Regions from separate parts of the Sodalis ligni genome, predicted to be linked through region 3. Evidence: predicted binding sites of a transcription regulator. Region 3 holds the regulator's gene; each other region holds the start of a gene.
What was found. The regulator CRP, encoded in region 3, controls carbon source genes, mostly activating them, when cyclic AMP is high. The targets are predictions, from matches to a motif close to ATGTGANNNNNNTCACAT.
Positions count from the first base shown of each region.

Region 1: the regulator CRP is predicted to act here: its motif matches at 2,159-2,176, upstream of idnO (gluconate 5-dehydrogenase).
Region 2: the regulator CRP is predicted to act here: its motif matches at 3,323-3,340, upstream of GTU79_RS11040 (beta-galactosidase).

Region 1 covers NZ_CP075169.1:5,175,609-5,183,114, reverse strand. Annotated here, with positions in the region: gene GTU79_RS24205 (MFS transporter) at 1-686, opposite strand, end outside; gene GTU79_RS24200 (LacI family DNA-binding transcriptional regulator) at 974-1,966, opposite strand; gene idnO (gluconate 5-dehydrogenase) at 2,431-3,195, shown strand; gene GTU79_RS24190 (NanQ anomerase/TabA/YiaL family protein) at 3,272-3,748, shown strand; gene GTU79_RS24185 (winged helix-turn-helix transcriptional regulator) at 3,780-4,277, opposite strand; gene GTU79_RS24180 (SDR family oxidoreductase) at 4,445-5,164, shown strand; gene GTU79_RS24175 (NmrA family NAD(P)-binding protein) at 5,233-6,114, shown strand; gene GTU79_RS24170 (Fic family protein) at 6,242-7,506, shown strand, end outside.
Region 2 covers NZ_CP075169.1:2,358,020-2,365,525, forward strand. Annotated here, with positions in the region: gene GTU79_RS11020 (NAD-dependent malic enzyme) at 1-270, opposite strand, end outside; gene GTU79_RS11025 (AEC family transporter) at 659-1,603, shown strand; gene GTU79_RS11030 (RcnB family protein) at 1,734-2,147, shown strand; partial or broken gene GTU79_RS11035 (arabinose operon transcriptional regulator AraC) at 2,334-2,504, shown strand; gene GTU79_RS11040 (beta-galactosidase) at 2,555-3,130, opposite strand; gene GTU79_RS30205 (helix-turn-helix domain-containing protein) at 3,915-4,253, shown strand; partial or broken gene GTU79_RS30210 (IclR family transcriptional regulator domain-containing protein) at 4,326-4,678, shown strand; partial or broken gene GTU79_RS11050 (dihydrodipicolinate synthase family protein) at 4,914-5,800, shown strand; gene GTU79_RS11055 (MFS transporter) at 5,825-7,138, shown strand; gene GTU79_RS11060 (UxaA family hydrolase) at 7,192-7,506, shown strand, end outside.
Region 3 covers NZ_CP075169.1:534,087-541,592, forward strand. Annotated here, with positions in the region: gene GTU79_RS02370 (SDR family NAD(P)-dependent oxidoreductase) at 1-221, shown strand, start outside; gene GTU79_RS02375 (LysR family transcriptional regulator) at 218-1,117, opposite strand; gene GTU79_RS02380 (aminodeoxychorismate synthase component II) at 1,426-2,001, shown strand; gene argD (bifunctional acetylornithine/succinyldiaminopimelate transaminase) at 2,163-3,383, shown strand; gene GTU79_RS02390 (YccS/YhfK family putative transporter) at 3,481-5,562, opposite strand; gene crp (cAMP-activated global transcriptional regulator CRP) at 5,614-6,246, opposite strand; gene GTU79_RS02400 (OsmC family protein) at 6,561-6,968, shown strand; gene GTU79_RS02405 (phosphoribulokinase) at 7,015-7,506, opposite strand, start outside.

The DNA of each region.
Region 1 (7,506 bases), 1.8 Mb from region 3:
GCGGAGCGAAGGACTTGGCTCCAGTTGGTCATGGTCTCTTTACGACGCTGCTCATTGGCCAGTTCGCCGATAAGCGCCGCTTTCTCCTGCTTATTCAGCCAAGCGGCCTGTTCCGGCCTGTCGCGGATAACCACCCACCACACCACCGCCCAGATGACGGCGGGAATGCCTTCCACCACAAACATATGGCGCCATCCCCAGTTCTGCACCAGCCAGCCGGAAAGAATGGACATCCACAATACGGTAACCGGGTTGCCGAGCAGGAACAGCGTATTGGCTTTGGAGCGTTCGGTATGGGTAAACCAGCGTGAAATCAACAGTAACAGGCTTGGCGTCACGATGGCTTCCACCACCCCGAGGACAAAGCGGATGACGACCAGCGAGGCGACATTGGTGACAAGCCCCGTAAGCGTGGCGCAGATGCCCCACAGCACCAGGCTCAGCGTCAGCAGTTTGCGCACGCTCCATTTTTCCGCCAGCATCCCGCCCGGAATTTGCAGGGTAAAATACCCCAGGAAAAACAGCGCGCCAATCAAGGACGCCAGAGAAGGATCAATACCCAGATCGTTACCGATGCCGGCGGCGGAGGCAAAACTGTAATTAGCCTTATCAAGGTAAGACAGGCTGTAGGTAATAAATATCGTCGGCATTAAATAGAGCCAACGGCGTTTGGGCAATGTATTCATGTTGACTGGTCTCAATATGGTTTATGTAATCACTGCATTCTTAGATTTTTTTATAGGCTAATAGCGTATTCATCATTGTCATTACCGCTCCTCTCCTGTGGGTATTATCAGAACGGTTTTCACAGTGAAAAATTGAGACATAGATCACGCTGAATCGTGTTAACAAATCCTGTTACCCGGTGCGTGACGGGTATGACATATTCAGCGGGTTTTATCGGACGCGGCCGGCACGGAGGGTGGCCGGCCGGGCGGGAGGGGAGAGTTCGGTTCGGTACTGACGGCCCGCCTTACAGGGTACCGCCGGGAGAGAGCCGATAGTGCAGATCTATTTGTTCTATTGTGGATATCCCTTTGATTTTACGTATTAGTATTTCGGTGGATACCCGTCCCATCTCAAAGCGCGGGGTGACTACGCTTGCCAGCTTCGGCTGGGTCACCTGGCCGATATCCAGGCCGTGAAAGCCGGCTATGCCTATTTCCTCGGGAACGTGGATACCTGAGGCCAGGCATTCCTGTAACACGCCTACCGCCAGATCGTCATTGGTGCACAGGATACCGTCCAGATCCGGATACATCTGGCGGGCCATGGTCATCATGCCGGTGCCCATCGACACCGAGGATACCTTGTTGGGTATCAGCCGTCCGGTGGGCAGGCACGCATCGGCCATGGCCTGGCAGTATCCGTGGTACCGCTTTTGATCGCGGTCGTCGGACATGGAACCGAAATAGATGATGCGGCGCTTGCCGCTGGCCAGCAGCATACGGGTCATGTCATGGGCGGCCTGCTTGTTGTCAAAGCCCACGTTGATCCTGCCGCTGCCGGCGGTCATATCCATCACTTCGGCCACCGGGATATCCGCGGCGTGCAAATATTTTTCCGCCCGCAAAGTGTGGATTGTTTCCGTCAAGATGAGTCCGGCCACCGGGAAATTCAGGATATTGGCGATTTGCTCTTCTTCACGATCGCGGTCGTAATCATAATTCACCACCAGGGTGCGGAAGCCTTGCGGGGTCGTTACCGATTCAATGCCGGCCAGCAGGTCCGCAAAAATCTGATTATTGAATGAGGGGATCAAGACGCCGATGCGCGGCAATTGATTACTGGCCAGCGAGCGATTTTCCGGGTCGGGCTGGTAATTCACCTCCGCCAGGATGGCCGCAATGCGCGCTGCGGTATCCGGCGCCACTTTTTCCGGCGTGCGTAAATAACGGCTTACCGTCATTTTTGTCACGCCGGCCAGGGCGGCGATATCCTGTAATGTCACCCGCTGTGGTTTCATTGATTATTTCCGGTCCTATCTGATTGAATTGATTATGCCCCCGGGCAACGGTAAAAGAAAAGGGTATTACCGTCTCTCCCCCATCGATAACATGCCGCCGTCGCCAGGCATTCCCTGCGTTTCTCCCCGGCAGCGAAAACGTTATCCCGGTTGGATCACAGCAAAGGTAACAGGTTGACGTAACACTATTTAAAGTGATCTTCATCACAGTTTCAGCGGCCTTAAATCGCTTTCATACTCGTTATCCGGCGGCACAGGGCGATGCCGTTCCAGCAATGACAATGACAAAGCAAGGTGCGTCGCACAGCACAAGAGTACAAACGTTTTTCGCTGGCGAAATTAAATAGCCAGGAATGTGGGTATTTCATCTGAACGATAAATAAATACTTTCACATCGTATTAATTGTCGCCGGACGAATAGCCAGCAGCACGCTAAATACCGTAAGCCCAATCTGTAGGAAAAAATAATGAATTTATTTAGCCTTGAAAATAAAAAAATATTGATTACCGGTTCTGCCCGGGGAATCGGTTTTCTCACCGCGCAGGGGTTGGCGGAATATGGCGCGGAAATTATCATCAATGATATCACCCAGGAGCGGGCGGAAATTGCGGCGCTGAAGCTGCGCGATATGGGGTTTAACGCCCACGCCGCCGCATTCGACGTGACTGACGCGCAGGCGGTGGAATCCGCCGTGGAGCATATCGAGCGGGATATCGGCGCCATTGATGTGCTGTTCAATAACGCCGGCATTCAACGCCGCCATCCGTTCACCGAATTTCCCCTCAAAGATTGGAATGACATCATTGCCGTTAACCAGACCGCGGTGTTCCTGGTTTCCCAATCGGTATCACGCCGCATGGTTCAGCGCCGCGCCGGTAAAATCGTCAATATCTGTTCCATGCAGAGCGAACTGGGGCGCGACACCATTACCCCTTATGCCGCCGCCAAGGGGGCGGTGAAAATGCTCACGCGTGGTATGTGCGTGGAGCTGGCGCGCTATAACATCCAGGTCAACGGCATTGCGCCGGGCTATTTCAAAACGGAAATGACCCAGGCGCTGGTGCAGGATCCGGTATTTACCGAATGGCTGTGCAAACGCACGCCGGCGGCCCGCTGGGGCGATCCGCGTGAGCTCATCGGCGCCGCGGTATTTTTATCCTCCGCCGCGTCGGACTTCGTCAACGGACATCTGCTGTTTGTGGACGGCGGCATGCTGGTGGCGGTGTAAAGGCGCAAAGGCGTTGCCCTGAGACTCCGCCGGCGCCGCCATGGCGCGGCATCCCCCTATCCATCAAGGAATTGTCATGATTATCGATACACTGGCGCGGGCGGCGGTGAATCCGCTCTATCCGGCCATTATTCGGCGGCTGTTGCAGGCGCTTGAGCAACATCCGCTGGCGCAACTGGCCACGGGCCGCTATGCCATCGACGGCGACGCCCTGTTTTTTTCGGTTATCGAAGGTAGGAGCCGGCCGTTGCACGAGCAGCGGCCGGAGTTGCATCGCCGCTATGTGGACGTGCACCTGTTGCTGGTAGGCGAGGAGGTCATCGGCGCGTCGCCGCTGGATAGCCGGCAGCTTTCCGACGGCCCCTTCAACGAAGAAGGGGATATCGGGTTCTACCGGGGCATGGGTGAGGAGAGTCTCATCCGCCTGCGTCCCGGAGACATCGTCTTGCTGTTTCCCGGTGAGCTGCATCGTCCTATGGCTACCCTCGGCATTCCGGGACGGCTGCGTAAAGTGGTGGCGAAAATCGATGCGTCGCTGCTGCCCGGGGAATAAAGCGGATAGCCGCCGCCTTATGTTTGAGCGCTTAATCCAGGTTTTGCCGGGATGCGGCGATTTTACCGCGGACGGCGTCGGTGGCGCCGGGACCGGCGACAATCTGGTAATTCCCCGGTGATATTTCCTCGCCGGTATTTCTGTCGGCCAGGAAAGGCGCCGCCAATTTTTTGGTTTTGAGATTTTCCAGTTGGACAATGTCCCCTTCCGGGGCGAAATATTTATTGCCCCAATCCAGTAATGCCCACAAAACCGGATAAAAATCGCGACCGCACTGCGTCAGGATATATTCATAGCGCTCCGGACGTTCACTGTAGCGGCGGCGTTCAAGAAGACCGGAGCCCACCAGTTCTTTAAGGCGGCGCGTCAGCGTATTCGGCGCAATGCCTTCCACGCCTTTTTGAAACTCATCGAATTTCCTGGCCCCATAAAAAGCTTCGCGCAGAATCAGGATGCTCCACCACTCCCCCACCTGATCAAGGCTGCGGGCGATGGGGCACACCAGCTCGTCAAAACTCTTATGTTTCATACTTGCTCCCGGTTAAAAAAACCACAGGTATTAAAAGTCACTTGCATGATGATAGTTTCGTATATACTATCATCATGCAAGTAACTATGGCGAGAGCACGCGCCCATGTCAAGTCAATGCTGGTGCATTGAATAATCACCGCTGTAACCAACGTAAGGATCATGACGATGAATATCCAAGAAAAATCAGTATTGATCACCGGCGCCAATCGCGGCATCGGCGCCGAAATCGTGCGCGAATTCCTGAAATACGGCATCGGCAAGGTGTATGCGGGCGTACGCACTCTTTCGTCCCTGCCTGATTTCAACGATGCGCGAGTGATTCCCGTACAGCTTGATATCACCAAGCCCGACGACGTGTCCGCCGCCGCCCGTCAGATTGACGCGGTGGATATCCTGCTGAACAATGCCGGCACCATGAACTACAGCCATATTCTCACTGCCACAACCGCCGAGCTGTCGGCGGACATGGACGTAAACTACTATGGCACCGTTCGCATGATGCAGGCCTTTGCGCCCCTGATGGAAAAGCGCGGCGGCGTAATCGCCAACGTCGTCAGCGTGGTCGGCCTGGCGTCGGTGCCGGGCATTGAGGGCTATTCGGTATCGAAAGCGGCGCTGTTCTCAGCCACGCAGGCGGCGCGAACGGCGTTGAAGTCCAAGAACATCCGGGTCATCGGCGTTTTTCCCGGCCCCATAGATACCGACATGGCGAAAAACCTGCCGTTGGACAAGGCCTCTCCCGCGGACGCGGCTGAAGATATCGTCAAGGGCATTATTGCCGACCAGGAAGATATCTATCCCGATCCTACCTCAAAACAGCTTTCCGTACTGTGGGGCGGCAACCCCAAGGGCTTGGAACAATTCTTCGCCGCTATGGCGGGCTGATCAACGGCAAAAACCGCCCGCGGCAGACGTGTTTCGCGGCCGGTTCGCGCTTGGCAAAGGTGATGAAAATGACTAAGGCAAACATCCTGGTAAGCGGCGCAACCGGACGTACCGGCGGCGCGGCCATTGAACAACTGTTGAACATGGGTAAACGCGTACGGGCCTATGTGCGATCGGATAGCGAAAAGGCCGCGGCGTTGCGCAAACGCGGGGTGGAGATCGCCTTGGGTGATTTCACCAACATTGACGCTATACGCGCCGCGATGGAGGGTATCGACTCCGCTTACTTCCTCTATCCCATAGCGCCGGGCATTATCAGCGCCGCTGCTTTTTTTGCGCAGGCGGCCAAGGAAGCCGGCGTAACCGCCATCGTCAATATGTCGCAAATATCGGCGCGGCGGGAATCCGCAAGCCATGCCGCGCAGGATCACTGGATTTCCGAGCGGGTCTTTGACTGGTCGGGGGTAGCGACGACGCATCTGCGCCCAACCTTTTTTGCCGACTGGCTGGTCTATGATCACTTCGCCAAGGAGATACAGGCCAGGAAAAAAATCGAATTCCCCTTTGGCGACGGGCGTCATGCGCCTGTCAGCGCGGAGGATCAGGGGCGGGTTATCGCGCACATTCTTGCCAACCCCGCCGGCCACGAGGGCAAAATCTATACCCTGCACGGTCCCGTCGAAATGAACCATACGGAAATTGCCGCCGCCATGAGTGAGGTGCTGGGGGTGAAAATCGACTATGCTCCGGCCTCCATTGATGCCTTTAGGCAAAAAATGGAACAGGTTTACCATTTCCCGCCCTTTCTCGTTCAGCATCTCACCGAAGTGGCGCGAAACTACCAAGCGGGCATTTTTGCCGGCACCAATGATAACGTAGAGACAATCACCGGCGCCCCGGCACTTACTGTTCAGGCTTTTATCGAGAAGAACCGCGGAGTGTACGCCTGAGAAGAGTATTCGTGCGGGGGCGCGGGGAACGGCGCTCCCCATCGCGCCGCAGGCATGGTTCAACGTGGCGCAATAAGGCGCTATGAGGTCAATGGCGTCATGTCGATGGCGCGTTTATGGAGCGTTTATGGCGCAAATTTATCAATCACGCCATAATCGCGCCATTCTTCCGTTGCTCTCGGTTACCCCTGTGAACTCAATAAATAACGTCTATCAGACGTTCTTCAACACATTCCAGCCTCTGACGGTGGCCGATTTGTCGGCGGAACATCCGGCCATTGCGCGACGGACCCTTCAGCGCTGGCTGAAGCAGCTTGTCGCTGATGGCAAAGTGCGGGCGCGGGGGGAGGGGCGGGGACGGCACTATGTGGTCGACCTTAATCACTCTGCGGCCCATGGGCTGATTCTGCGTGATGACTATCCCCGGTACTGGCTTTTTTCCGACGAAGATCGCGATACCGACCCCCCGAAGATTCCCCTGTCCGAGGACAGTAAGGATATTCTCGGATATATTGAGCGGCCGGTGCACGTCAGGATACCCGTGGGGTACCAGCGTGATTTTCTCGATGCCTATGAACCCAATGTGACTTTTTACCTGCCCGAACCCATCAGAAACCAGCTTTGGCGGATGGGGGATATGGAGCAGGCTTCCAAGATCGCAGGCACCTATGGCCGGGGAATATTAAGTCGTTTGATGATTGATTTGTCCTGGGCATCCAGTCATCTGGAAGGGAATACCTACAGCCGTCTGGACACCGTTAAGCTTATTGAGCATGGCCAAGCCGCTAGCGGCAAAACGGTGATGGAAACCCAGATGATCCTCAATCACAAAGCCGCCATCGAATTCCTGCTGGAGAGTATCAAGGAGGCCGATTTCAACCGCTATACCCTGCTGAATTTACACAGTATACTTTCCGAAAACCTGTTACCCAAATTCATCGAAGGCGGGCGTATCCGCCAGCACGCGGTGGGCATCGGCAAAAGTGTCTACCGGCCGCTTATAGGAGAGGCGCACATCAGTGAAGTATTGGATTCACTGTTGATCAAGGCGCGGGCCATAACCGATCCTTTCGAACAGTCTTTTTTTATTATGGTCCATCTGCCCTACCTGCAGCCTTTCGGCGACGTCAATAAACGTACCTCCCGCCTGGCGGCCAATCTGCCGCTGCTGCGGGCCAATTTGTGCCCGCTGGCGTTTTTGGGTGTGCCGGAACAAGCCTACTGCCGCTCGATATTGGGGGTGTATGAAGTGACCCGGGTCGAATTGCTGCGGGATCTTTATCTGTGGGCCTATGAACGTTCCGTGGAGGAATACCGGTCGTTGAGGCAGGAATTAAGCGAGCCCGATCCGCTGAGGCTGCGTTATCGCCTAATCGTTAAGGGTATGGTTTA
Region 2 (7,506 bases), 1.8 Mb from region 3:
GGCATTTACCAGGCTATAGAACAGCGTCTCATTGGTATCCTGAATATTTCGCAGATAAACATGCTTGGATATATCGCTTTTGAAATCACAATATTGCGAATAAGCGCGATCGGTTTGTTCACTGATGGTTTCAACCTGGTTGGGTAACAAACCGTTCAGATTAAACGCCAGACGTTCCTCGCGGGTGAACGCAGAGCCTTTGTTCAACAACGGATTTTCCAGCAACAGCGAACCCGTGTAATGCGTGTAAAGTGGGCGTGTTTTTAACATCAGGTAAACCTCAATAAATGTGGACAGCAAAAAACACCAATTGTCTGTTGAATGGGATTAAACAGGGCCGTTGGTCCATAGCGGGCTGGGTTTAATAAAATTTCTGGTTTGCGTTTTTATAGCATGGGAGTCAAGTGATTTCTGATTACTTAAATTACAAAATTATTTTTATACTTACTTAGTAATAAAATTATTCAATCGCCTTTAATATCTGGCAACTCTACGAATTATGTTGGGTATATGTTATTTATGGGCGGGAATTCATTCCGGCGACTTTAGTAACTATTGTTATTGCTATATAAAGAACGGCTGTGATGATTATCACAATCACTCTTTATTTAAAATAATATAACCTTTTCCCATTCTATCAAATATAAAAGGTCAGGTTATGCCAATATTACTCTTATCCTCATTATTTCCCTTGGTGTTTGTCATGGCGTTGGGTTGGCTGAGTGGAAAACTCAGTTATATGAAACGTGATGATGCCACGGTCTTGGCCACCGTAGTGATTCGTTTTGCTTTGCCGCTGAGCCTGTTTCTCGGCGCATTGCATACCGATCCTGCTAAAATACAGAATCTGTCGTTTATGGCCGTCCTGGTGATAGGACTGATGGGGTCTTATCTCCTTACGCTGTGCATTGCCCGCTTTGTCTTTCGTCACGACATCAAAACCAGTGCTATTCAGTCCCTGATCTGCGCATTCCCCGATATGGCTTATTTTGGCGCGCCGGTGCTGGCCGTGCTTATCGGTCCGGAAGGCTTTCTGGGCGTGCTGATCGGCAATCTCATCACCAGCGTGCTGATGATCCCTCTCACCATCGTATTGATCCGCATGGGGGACAATAACAACGGATCGGCGGAGCAGGGGAGCCTTCGCGGCATGATCCTGCAAAATCTGCTCAAAGCGGTGCGCAACCCTATCGTCTGGATCCCGATACTCGGCGTGGTAATGAGCCTGGCAGGCATCAAGCTGCCGGAACTGCTCTCTTCCTCCGTAGAAATGATGGGGAAAACCGCCGGCGGAATCTCTTTGTTCGCACTGGGCCTGCTGTTCTTTGGTGAAAGCCCGACGCTGAATGTGCATACGTTTACCAATATCAGCCTGAAGAACGTCATACAGCCCGCCATTATGGCCGCGGCGGGGCTGGCTTTTGGACTGAGCCATACGCTGATGCAGCAGGTGGTGATTATCGGCGCCACCCCTTCGGCCATCGCGGCGGGAATGTTCGCGGTTCGCAGCGATACCTACGTGGAATCGGCCTCTTCATCCATCCTGCTGGGCACGGCGGTGGGGATTGTAACCGAAGGGGTGATTATATTTATGCTGTCATAAAAAGGCTTGCCCTTGGCAAAAATATTCGTCAGGAACGCATCTTTGAGACAATTAGCTATAGGGGGTTGGCGGAGAGTAGGCGATATTAAGGAAAACGGACTTGCTTACGCCGTTATCCATTAAGGAAGGCATGATGAAAAAGACAACGTTGATGCTGGTGCTCACCCTCTTTGCATCCGGCAGCGTGTTTTCAACCGGGTCCTACGCCGACGGACGTCGGGATCACGATGGTCACGGACCGCGATGGGACCGGGGCCATGGCGGGCCAGGCTGGCACCACGATCGCGGCGATTTCAGAGGCCACGGCTATCGGGACGGCTATCATGACAGGTTTGCCTGGCGCGGGCGTGAGTTCAGAAGAGGTTATCCGCTGCCGCCGCCTTATCGGGGAGATTATTACCGCGTGCACGACTGGCGCCACCGCGGTCTTCAGTCGCCGCCGCGCGGGCATTACTGGGCTTATATTGATGGACGCTATGTCATGGTCGCCGCCGCCACCGGCGTGATCACCGCGATTATCATGGGCAATGCACTTGGCTATTGAGGGAATACAGGCCGGATTGCCGCCGGCCTTTAACTTACCATCAGATTTTATCCGCTATGTTTATGGATAAAATGCCCTGATAAAGCAATTTGTGACGACATTCAAATATTCGTTTGGGTAACACATCTTCAATTAATAGATATGGATAAATTGTTTCTTTGAATCGGTGCGGGAGCAATTCACACCATGTCAGAAATGCAAAATGAAAGCCTGTTGCCAAGATACTCGTTTAACGCCCGCCTGGTGGCCGGGCTGACCCCCATCGATGAGCAGGGGCTGCGGGATTATTTCATCGATCGCCCGGCAGGTATGAAAGGGTATGTGCTTAATTTCACCCTGCGCGGCGAAGGAGTTGTCTTGGCCGCCGTACGATCCGGCGGAAAACCCCAGGGCGTACAGCGAGGAAATCATGCCCCGGTGTACACCAGTCCCCATGCCTTGTTCAGGTTTTCAACAGAGTGATATTTGTGGCGCAGACGGTCTTTAAAGCCTTCGAATAAATCATCGGAGTAATTAAACACTAATCCCGGTTCGTTATAAACCTGCCAACCGATGACGGCGGGATGGTCACGATACCGTTCCGTGATTTTTCTCATTACCCGGCTGGCGAAATAGCGGAACACCGGGTGCGAGTAATTATGTTCTTCACGAAAGCCAAAATTTGTTTTGTGCCCGCTGGCGTCGGTGATACTGACTTTCGGGTATTTACGCGCCAGCCATCGAGGTACGGAAAACGTCGGCATGCCGATTACAACCGCGATATGATGCCGATGGGCTTCATCGAGAACGGGCTCCAGCCAATCCAGACGAAAATGCTCCTCTTCAGGTTCCCATTGACTCCAAGAACCCTCTCCAACGCGCACGACGTTAAAACCGGCTTTCTCCATCAGGTCGAAATCATATTCGAGGTGTGAGGAGGGTTGGTATTCATCGTAATAAGCGGCCCCAAACAGTATCTGGTTTCTAGGCTTTATTTCTGCCATGCGAACGACTCCAATCAATTTAATTTATTGCGCTGCGATTTTTGACAAAAATAGACTTTATATAAAGGCAAGGACACCCTGTAATATCTTCATAAAATAACGAATGGATGTGATTGAAAGATAGGTCATGGAATAAAGTAAAGTAATTAAGGATAGGGTGTAGTTATGGATGATAGTGCTAATGGCGATTTTGTGTGAATTGGTTCACATATTGTGGCACGTCTGACATGATCCACCGCACGCGTGCGAATGATTATGTCAGCCTAATGAATATAGGGTTGCATCGGCTAAAATTATTTTTTCTTGATATTCACTTTTATTTTCCCATCGAACCAGCTTCATTTTTATTATTCAGGATGTGAGTGACAGCCGATGCGCGACACCTTGCTAACCGGTTATGCCACGGATGTGATGGCGGCCGGTGTCGCCAGGATGAACAGGCCACAGGCTTCGGATATGCCGGCCTTTTTGCCTGCGGCGCCAGGTTTCAGTGATATGGAAAGATGATCGCTATCCTGACTCATCTTGGTCCGCGGTCGACCAGGGGATCCCCACTTGTCGGCTGTGTCAGCCAGATCCTCCGGCCGGCGGCCGAGCCGGGCGCGCAATGCTAGCCCTATGACAAGATGGGGATGGCGGCAGCAATGCCAGTGAACCAGGTATCTGTGTCGCCATGGGCGGTAGTGACAAAACAGGTAGAGATTCGTTTTCAGATATAGTTTAATGGGCACAAACCGGCCTTTAACGATTCCGAATCCAGTTGTCCCTAAAAATTGAGACAGAAATGAAGACCTTACATAAGCCTACCGAGCGTGTTTTGCTTATTTTGGAAACCTTATCGAACGATGATGGCATGACGCTTTCCGGCCTGTCATTAAAAACAGAGATTTCTAAAAGCACGATTTTCCCTATTTTAAAATCTTTATTACATCGCAAATACATCAGCTATGATGAAAAAAGCGGCAAATATACGCTTGGTATATCGTGTGCCGTTTTGGCCAGCTCGACATTTGAGAAAGAATACTGGCTTAAAATGATAAACGCTGAAATGAGGAAGATTGTTGCTGATTGCAATGAAGTTTGCCAGATGGGGTGTTGGATGACTCCACGTTCTTTATATTGATAAAGTACAATCTGACCAAACGGTTCAACTTATGTCAAAATAGGCACTCGCCTGCCCGCTATCCATTCCGCGCTGGGAAAGGCATTACTTTATCAGTATAGCGATAAGCAAATAATGGAACTTTATCCTGATGGCTTCAAGCCGTTAACCGCCCATAGCGTTGGCCAACTGGACTATTTGCGTCGCCAGTTAAATGATGTCGCGTTGAAAGGGTACGCGGTTGATGACAGGAAATCAATGAAGACACTGTCTGTTTCGCCGTCCCGCTAAAGCAAAGAGATAAAATACTGGCGGCCATCAGCGTTTCTATGCCCTATTTCCGCGCGACCGAAGAAAAGAGTAAACATATCATCGAATTACTTATCAACGCCCGTGCGAAAATAGAACATAATCTCAATAACCTACATGATATAAACAATTACTAATAAACGTACACTATAAATACAAACTTGTAACAAGATGTCCTGCAAAATTTGTGATATGCCCCACGGTATAGAAATTTAATTGCCGCGGGTTGTTCCTCCCGCCATCATGATCTCTACTAATTCATTGATTAATCGCCTTAAAATTCCTAAATCCGCATATTTGACTTTAAAACATGGAGTGATTACCTTGTGTTGTTCGTAAAAAATACTGTTCGTATATACGAAAGGAAAAATCATGAAAAGTCGTTATATCACCCCTGTGTGACCGTATTTGACAAAAGGCCGGCTTGATCCAGAGCAGATGTTGCAATTATTTAATTTTATTAAATATTCTGTCTCAGGATTCGTTGTGATGGGAAGCACCGGGGAGTTTTTCCCTGGATATGAAAACCTCCAGACAGCTTATACAGCTGACCTCTGAGTTTCCGAAAGACAGCATGAAGGTCTATGCCGGCGCAAGCCGTATGGATATCCAGGAGTCCGTGGAGCTGGCTAACTATGCCTATGAATGCGGCCTGGATGGCGTCATGATCATCAGTCCCTATTATTTCCGGCTGACAGATGAGAGCATCTATTATTTTACAGTGAAATTGCCCGGCAAACCAACGCGAAAATATTTATCTACAACTTTCCCGAAAGAACAGGATATTCGGTATCTCCCGAAGTCTGCCTAAAACTTGCAGAGAATTTTCCGAATATTATTGGCCTGAAGGATACTATTCCGGATACGATGCATACTTCTCAAGTGATTAAACTGGTTAAGCAAGAAATCCCTCACTTTGAAGTTTACGCTGGTTATGATAACAATTTTTCCCATAATATTCTTTCGGGCGGCAATGGCTGTATCGGTGGATTGTCAAATATTGTCCCTGAGTTTTCAAATCCTGGATGGACGCTTTCGCAGAGGATAATTTAGCCGCGGTTACAGCGCATCAACAAACAGTTGACCGGCTAATGGATATTTATAACGTTAACGATCTCTTTATACCTGCTTTTAAGAAGGCGCTTCAGCTGCGCGGCGTGATCAACTCCGATCAATGTACCGGTCCCTTTAAAGGCGTCACGGAAAGACAATCAGAAAAAATTAAACAGATACTGATGTCGGCTGGTTTTGCTGGTTAATAATTATTTCCCTCTGGAGGAATTATGAAAACCATAACTGTCTTTGATAATCCGGTGTTAAATTCCGCAGTTACCAAAGCATGGAAAAGATTAGTACCACTCATGTTTTCCCTGTATTTTATCGCGTTTATCGATCGTGTGAACGTCGGTTTTGCCAAAGAGGCGATGCAGACCGATATAGGCTTATCCAATGCGGCTTTTGCGCTGGGAGCCGGTATATTCTTTGCCGCCTACGCGCTTTTTGGCATACCGGCAAATCTGATCCTAAACAAAATCGGGGCGCAAAAATGGCTGAGTTTTACCGCCGCCTTATGGGGTGTTCTGTCTGCCCTCACCGGTTTGGTACATAATGAAACTCAGTTCGTCATTCTGCGTTTTTTGCTCGGGCTGGGTGAAGCGGGTTTTTATCCGGGAATTTTGCTGTTGGCTTCCATCTATTTCCCAAACAAAATTAGGGCGTCGGTGGTGGGCATCTTTGTCTTGGGCGTACCGCTGGCCCTGACTCTGGGCTCGCCTATTTCCGGCGCATTACTCGAGTTGCATGGATTCCTGGGCAGACCGGGATGGTTCTGGATGTTCCTGCTCGAGGGTATTCCGGCGGCGCTTATGGGCATATTCGCCTTTTTTTATCTTGATGATAACCCGGCAAAAGCGCGCTTCCTGACGCAGGAAGAAAAAACTGCGTTGATTGCCCAATTAAGCACGGAACAGCAGCAAACGGTGACCGGTAGCGCGTTAACCGCGTTGAAGAGCATCAAGGTTTGGCATCTGGCGCTCATTTACGGCACCATTCAAATCAGCGTGTACGGCCTGATGTTTTTCCTGCCGTCGCAGGTTGCCAGCCTCATGGGTTCAACCATCGGTTTCAAGGTGTCGCTGGTGGCGGCCATTCCCTGGGCCTGCTCTGCATTCGGCGTGTACTTTATTCCACGAATCGCGGATAAATATCCGGCGCAGCGCGTAAGTATTTCTGTGCTATGCATGCTGGCCGCGGCCCTTGGCCTGGCCCTTTCGGCGTTCAGCGGGCCGGTTATGGCAATGGCGGCGCTGTCGCTTTCCGCCATCGGCTTCCTTTCCGTTCAGCCTATTTTCTGGACTTTCCCTCCCCAGATTGTATCCGGCTCCGCATTAGCCGCGGCGATAGGCTTTTGTACCACTATGGGAGCCTTCTGCAGTTTCCTTGCACCGATGATTCGCGTTGAAGTCGAGCAGTGGTTTAACAGCAATACCGCCGGACTTATGGCTTTGGCGTTCATCACGGTATTTTGCGCGCTGCTCATCGCCTGTCTCAGTAAAAAGAAGGCCGCGGGAAAAGTGGCTCAGCCACATCATTCCTAAATGCAATTGAAAAACCTTGCGTTCAGTTGCCTGAAAACCCAGAGGAAAATATCATGCAAAACATATTAAAAATCGACTCAACTGATACCCTCATTGTTGCCCTGAAGGATTTAAAAAAAGGTGAGAAAGTCAGCTGGGATGATGAAGAATATGTCCTGAAAACGGATGTAAAAGCCAAGCACAAATTCGCCACTCGGGAGATCCCGGTCGGCGGCGTCGTTTCTTTATACGGGGTGCCGGTTGGCAAAGCAATAAAAGCCATTGCCCAGGGCGCGGCCGTTACCGTTGATAATATAAAACATTTCGCGGCTCCTGTTAGCCTGGATGATAGCGAATCCTATCAATGGGACGTTCCCGATGTGTCGGAA
Region 3 (7,506 bases):
CATTGGGCATTACGGTTAACGGCGTCCAGCCCGGTCCCATCGACACCGAGCTGAGTCCGAACCCCGGCACGCCGGAATATGACGCCATGGTCAAGCTCACAAGCGTCGGCCGTTTCGGCAAGGTGAAAGAGATAGCCGCCGCCGTCGCTTATCTGGCTCACCCGGACGCCTCTTATACCAACGGCGAAAACCTTACCGTCGATGGCGGCTGGAACGCCTAGGATGCCGTATCCTTTTCACGAAATTGTTCCACCAGAAAATCCACGAACAGCCGGGCACGGATCGGCAGTTGGCGGCCAAAGGGATGCAGCGCGTGGATAGGGGATACCAGCATGGGAAACCCGGGCAGGACGTGGATCAACGTTCCGGCCGCGATGTCGTCGGCGACCGCGAACCGGGGGATTTGAATAATCCCCATCCCCTCGACGGCGGCCTGGCGAAGCGTGGCGCCGTCGCTGGTATCGAGAGGGCCGTCGGGGATGATGGAGGCGCCGCCGGCAAACGCGTAGGGGAAGGGACGTCCCGCAATAAGGAAACGCAGGCAGTCGTGATGTTGCAGATCGTCAAGGGTAAGGGGAGCGCCGCGGCGCTTCAGGTATGCCGGCGACGCAGCCAAAATATGATCGGTATAACCCAGTAAGCGGGCATTCAGCCCGGAATCCGGCAGGGCGCCGATACGCAAGGCGAGATCAAATCCTTCCCGGATGATATCGACGTTTCGATCGGTTACGTCGAGATCGAATTTAAGGCGTGGATAGAGAAGGACAAATTTCGCCACCCACCGCGCCATCAGCACGCGTCCCACCAAAACCGGCACGCTGATGCGGATAAGGCCCTGCGGTGTCTCGTTGGACTGAACATGATTTTCCGCTTCTTCCATTGCCTGCAGCAAAGGCGCCACCCGTTCATAATAATCCGTGCCTTCCACCGTCAGCCTCAGTGTCCGGGTTGACCGTTGAAATAGCCTCACCCCCAGGCGCTCTTCGAGACGGGCCACGCTTTTGGAGACGGCCGAGGGACTGGCCCCGATAATACGTCCCGCGCTGGCAAAGGAGCCGTTTTGAACCGTGCGGACAAAGGCGACAAGTCCGGTGGTCTTTTCCATGATGGTGGTCATTCAGGAACTTTGCTCACTAATTAAGTCAATTATGAGCAATATACGGCCTTTTATTCCGCTATTCCATTATTTGACTTCAGATATCCGATTCCTGACCTCTGGTTTTGACCTTTTGTCCCAGAATAGGTACGCGCGCCGCGCCAAGGCTCGATTTGCCTCACGCTAAAGCCGGTGAATCCCCCCGCCCGATGTTCGACAGCGGGATATGGAGCACGTTATACTTGGCTGAAATCCCGATGCGTGGGACAAGCTGACCCATTTCTTCATTTTCCTGCCTGAACAACCGGTAAAAATAGGCCACTCTTACCATGTTGCTGATCATCGATAACTATGATTCCTTTACCTATAACCTGTACCAATATTTCTGCGAACTGGGCGCACATGTAGAGGTTAAACGCCACGATGAGGTGCAACTGGACGATATCGACCGTATGGCGCCCGAGAGGCTGGTGATTTCTCCCGGCCCCGGTACCCCTGACGAGTCAGGCATCTCCATGGCGGCCATTGCGCATTTTGCCGGCAAGATACCGGTTTTGGGGGTTTGCCTCGGCCACCAGGCCATAGCGCAGGTATTCGGTGCCCGCGTTGTGCGGGCAAAGCAGGTTATGCACGGTAAGACCTCACCTATCGTCCATGACGGCCGGGGGGTTTTCGCCGGGTTGCCCGCGGATTTGACCATGACCCGCTACCATTCGCTGGTGGTGGAGACCGCCGGTTTGCCGCCCTGCCTGGAGGTTTCCGCCTGGAGCCTGCAAGAAGGCGTTCACGATGAAATCATGGGCATCCGTCATCGTACCTTGCCCCTTGAAGGTGTACAGTTTCATCCTGAGAGCATTCTCAGCGAACAGGGACATCGGTTGCTGGCGAATTTCCTGGCGATGTAAGCCGATGGCCCGCCGCGAATGCTTCAACCGGCCCGGCGTCGGTAGCGGATATAATTTTTTGCCGTTGAACGGCGATAAAAGATTGCATTGAAGTGATTTTTTATTCATATTTTATGATTATAATTTCATTTATCTTTTGCGGCGGATAGAGTAAAAAGCTTATGAAAACACATGATGACGCGGTAACCAGGGAAACGTTTGATCAGGTCATTTTGCCAGTTTATGCACCTGCTCAATTTATTCCCGTCAGAGGCAAAGGCAGCCGGGTATGGGACCAGGAAGGCAAGGAGTACATTGATTTCTCCGGCGGTATCGCCGTGACCGCCCTGGGCCATTGCCATCCGGCGCTGGTGGCGGCGCTGAAAAGCCAGGGTGAAACCCTGTGGCACACCAGTAATGTCTTTACCAATGAACCGGCGCTGCGGCTGGCGCGCAAACTTATCGATGCCACCTTTGCCGATAGGGTCTTCTTCGCCAATTCGGGAGGTGAAGCCAACGAAGCCGCCTTTAAGCTGGCCCGTCATTATGCCATCACCCGCCACAGCCCTTATAAAACCAAAATCATCGCGTTCCACAACGCCTTTCACGGCCGTACGCTCTTTACCGTCACGGTGGGCGGCCAACCCAAATATTCCGATGGTTTCGGACCGAAACCCGGTGATATTGTCCACGTGCCGTTCAACGATTTGGCGGCGGTAAAAGCGGTGATGGACGATCATACCTGCGCGGTGGTGGTTGAGCCGATACAGGGCGAGGGCGGGATCACGCCGGCCACGCCGGAATTCCTGCAGGGGCTTAGGGATCTGTGCGATCAATACCAGGCCCTGCTGGTGATGGACGAAGTGCAGTGCGGTATGGGCCGGACCGGTAAGTTATTCACTTATATGCATTATGGTGTCCTGCCGGATATTCTCACCACCGCCAAAGCGCTGGGAGGCGGTTTCCCCATCAGCGCCATGCTTACTACCGAGGAGATTTCGTCGGTGATGGCGGTGGGAACCCACGGCACCACCTATGGCGGCAATCCGCTGGCCTGCGCAGTGGCCGAGGCGGCGCTGGACGTCATTAACCAGCCGGCGGTGCTGGCGGGAATCAATGAACGGCATGACAGGTTTTTCAGCGCGCTGCAGAAGATTAACGACCGCTATCATGTGTTCGAAGAAATTCGGGGCATGGGCTTGCTGATTGGCGCCGCGCTGAAACCCGGCTACCACGGCCGGGCACGGGAATTCCTTCATGCCAGCGCCGCCAACGGTCTGATGATTTTGAACGCCGGTCCGGACGTGGTGCGTTTCGCCCCGTCGCTGGTGGTGGAATTTGACGATATCGATCAGGGCATGGCCAGGTTTGAACAGGCGGTAGCCCAGGTTACCGCCGGCTGAGCTCACTGAAAAAGAGCCTGGCGCGGACGGGTCACTTATCAAACCGCCTTTCTCGACCGGGCACTTTGCCAGCACGCTCAGCCGCCATTATCGGCGGCTATTGGGCATTTTCCCCCAATCGCCGCGATAGCCAGCGGCCGTGCTGCGGCCGCTGGCGCCAGGCAACCGACGAGATGGTATGCATTACTCCCAAATGGAACAGGATACGCCGCAGATGGCGTTCCATCGGGGTGCCCGGCTGCTCCGGCGTATCGCCGGCGGTGGCCAGTACCGGCTGTTCGCTGCTCGGACCATCGTATTCCAGCCGTTGCTGGCAGGTTTGCAGCGCCACCTCGCAGGCGGTCAGGTATTTTTCCGCCAGCATTGGCGTCAGCATGTAGTGATCCCGCGCCAGTATCGTCATGGCATTGATATGCTCAATAATAAACTGGCTATGGGTCACCCATAGGCGCATATCGATGAGGTAGCGGGAGTTGAAACCGGGCTCCTGCATGGCCTGGCTTAGCGAGGTGAACAGGGCGTTATGGGCCTGGTTGGCCCGCATACGGGCATAGGCCAGCGCCGCCGGCTCCGGATTCGCCTGTAATAACAGACGCAATGCGTCCTGATCCCTTTCCAGCGCCTGATGGGCGTTTTTGCGCAGCAGGCCGCTTTGCCACTGCGGCCACAGCCAGAGCGTACCGCCGAACGCCAGCATGCATCCGATCAGGGTATCCACCAGCCGCGGTACCAGAAAATGCGTACCGTTCAGGGACAATAGCTGCAGGGTGTAAACGGCGGTTACGGTGAAGCCGGTCATCGCCAGGCCGTAATTTTTCCGCAAAACCAGGTAAGCCGCCAGGGTCACCACCAGCATAAACAATAAAACCGTGCCGTCCCCCAGATGGAGCTGCAGGGTCGCGGCGGCGATAACCAGGCCGGCCAAGGTTCCCAGCGCCCGGTGCTGGATACGTACCCGGGTGGCGTTATAGCCGTTCTGGCTGACAAACATCACCGTCATCAGAATCCAGTAGGGTTTAGGCAGGTTGAACACCAGTCCCAGGCTGCTGCCGATGGCCAGCATAATGCCCAGCCGGGCGGCGTTGCGCAGCGCCATGGATTTGAGCGAACAGTAGCTGCGCAGCGCCTGCCAGAAAGAGAGCCGTTGCTGGTTATCCGCCATGATATCCCGCCGGTAGAGCGGACGTTGCGTCCTGAGCAGCCTGGCGATGCGGCTGAAGTGATAAAAACAAAATTGCCCCACCGGATTATCCGGATTTCGCTGGGCAATTTTTTCCACCGCCGACAGGGCTTCCGCCATGGTGAAACGGCCCGATAACCGATGATAAAGGATATCGTCCGCTACCACCCGCAGCCGGGCGGCAATCAATTGGGCATTATAGCGGATCACCGCTTCAGCGTGACTCTGCTCCACCAGCTTTTGCACTTCGTCCGGCTGATGCAAACTGACGGCGATATGCTCTTGCAGGTCCAGAGCCACCTGAAATGTCCGCAGCAGACGTTTGTACTGAAGCTGATGGTTGGCCGACAGCATATGCAGCTGCTGGTAAATTTGCGCAATCAGATCAATCACCCGCTGCTGCCGGGCAAACAGCGGCGGCAGGGCGGTTTCCGGGTCGGTATGCTGGGTCAGCAGGCTGTATTTCGCCTCGATATAATCCGCGAGCTCTCTATAGAGCAGGCTGAGGGTTTCCCGCATCGGCTGCTCTTTAAGCCATCGGAACCACAGGCCGGTAAACAGCCCGTACCAGGCGGTACCGGCGATATACAGCAGCGGCGGGATCCACACCGGGGCGTTGCCGGTCAGGCCGAGGGTAAAAATGGCGGCGATAAGGGAGGCGGGTAATAACCGCCCGTGCAACGGACTGATTTCACCGGTGACGCCCAGCGCCAGCGCCAGGCCCACCATGATAAAGGGCAAGGGTACGTGTACAAAGAGCAGCCACTGGATCAGTACGCTGCTGACGGCGAACAGCGTACCGCCGATGGCCAGGCGTTTAAAAAAGCGTTTATGCAGGGTATCCAGGCCGGCGATGTTGCAACAGGCGGGCACCAGGGAGAACAGCAGGCCGTTCTGCAGGCTGCCGAACAATAGCCCTATCGCCACCGGCAGGCAAAGCACGATGGTTTGCCGCAAGGCATAGTTGACTTCGGGGTGATAGATCAGTCGACGCCACATGCTGCCAACAAGCAGGCGTGGCACAGAGTACCACGCCTGTTTGATTAACGTTTAACGCGTACCGTAAACGACAATGGTCTTGCCGTGTGCGGAGATGAGATTTTGATCTTCCAGCATTTTCAGAATACGGCCCACCGTTTCGCGGGAACAGCCGACAATCTGGCCGATTTCCTGGCGGGTAATCTTGATTTGCATGCCGTCGGGGTGGGTCATGGCGTCGGGTTGTTTCGCCAGATTAAGCAAGGTTTGCGCGATACGTCCCGTGACGTCGAGAAACGCCAGATTACCGACTTTTTCCGAGGTGACCTGCAAGCGGCTGGCCATCTGCGCCGACAGACGCATCAGGATATCCGGATTCACCTGAATCAGTTGCCGGAATTTTTTATAAGAAATTTCAGCCACTTCACAAGCGGTTTTCGCACGAACCCAGGCGCTGCGCTCCTGGCCTTCTTCGAATAAGCCCAATTCCCCGATAAAATCCCCCTGGTTAAGGTAGGACAAGATCATCTCTTTACCTTCTTCATCTTTTATCAGCACCGCGACGGCGCCTTTGACGATGTAGTAAAGTGTTTCAGCTTTTTCGCCTTGATGTATTAGCGTACTCTTCGATGGATACTTGTGAATATGGCAATGAGACAGGAACCATTCGAGAGTCGGGTCTGTTTGCGGTTTGCCGAGAACCATTCGCTGTTATCCTCTTTTGTCATCGATGTCCTTGTTCAGGACATCGTATTCCCTATTACGGCGCTGTTTTATCGATCCATCTCCGTTGTAAACGGAGCGACGTTAGGGAACTTATTAGGGTCTGGTTTTAGTGATGTTCCGATCGCTCTCTTGCCCTTTCATTATCATGAGGTCGATCCAGCCTTGTTTTTAGCATAGGTTTGAAGCAGTGTCTTCTGTTGTCTTGCATCAGCATGAAGTATGTTAGGTAACATTGCCACCTTTCCAATAAAAATGTAGGGTGCAGGAAAAACTTTTTATCTGGAGTCATCATAATGCAAGCACGAGTAAAATGGGTCGAAGGTCTGTCTTTTATAGGTGAATCCGCCTCCGGCCACCAGATTTTGATGGATGGCAACGCAGGGGAAAAAGCGCCCAGCCCAATGGAAATGGTACTTATGGCGGCTGGGGGGTGCAGCGCCATCGACGTGGTATCGATTCTGCAAAAAGGGCGTCAGGATGTGCGTGATTGCGAAGTCAAGCTGACCTCTGAACGCCGCGACGAAGCGCCGAGGTTATTTACCCATATTAATTTACACTTTATAGTTTCCGGCACGGGGCTCACCGACAAAATCGTCGAAAGGGCGGTGGAGCTGTCAGCGGAAAAGTATTGCTCGGTGTCTTTAATGCTCGGCAAATCCGTGAACGTTACCCATAGTTTTGAAGTGCGTTTGCCGTCCTGAATGACGGATGCGTTACCGCTGGCGCGACGCTCCGGCCGCGCCCGGTTTATTCAATGCGTTTGCCTTCCAGTAGCTGCTTTACCAATGGTCCCATGATCAGTTCCATCGCCAGCCCCATTTTCCCTCCCGGTACCACCAGCGTATTGATATTGGAAATAAACGACCCCTGCAGCATCGCCAGCAGATAGGGGAAGTCGATATGATCCAGGCCGCGAAAGTGAATTACCACAAAGCTTTCGTCCAGCGAAGGGATGGCCTTGGCGGCAAAGGGGTTGGACGTGTCCACCGTGGGAACCCGTTGAAAATTGATATGGGTACGGGAAAACTGCGGTGTGATGTAGTTAATATAGTCTTCCATCGATCGCACCACGGAATCCATCACCGCTTCCCGGGAGTGTCCGCGTTCGCTGGTATCGCGCACCAGCTTTTGTATCCATTCCAGGTTGACGATGGGTACTACACCCACCAGGAGATCCACATGCTGCGCCACATTATGGTGGTCGGTAACCACCCCGCCGTGCAGCCCCTCGTAAAACAG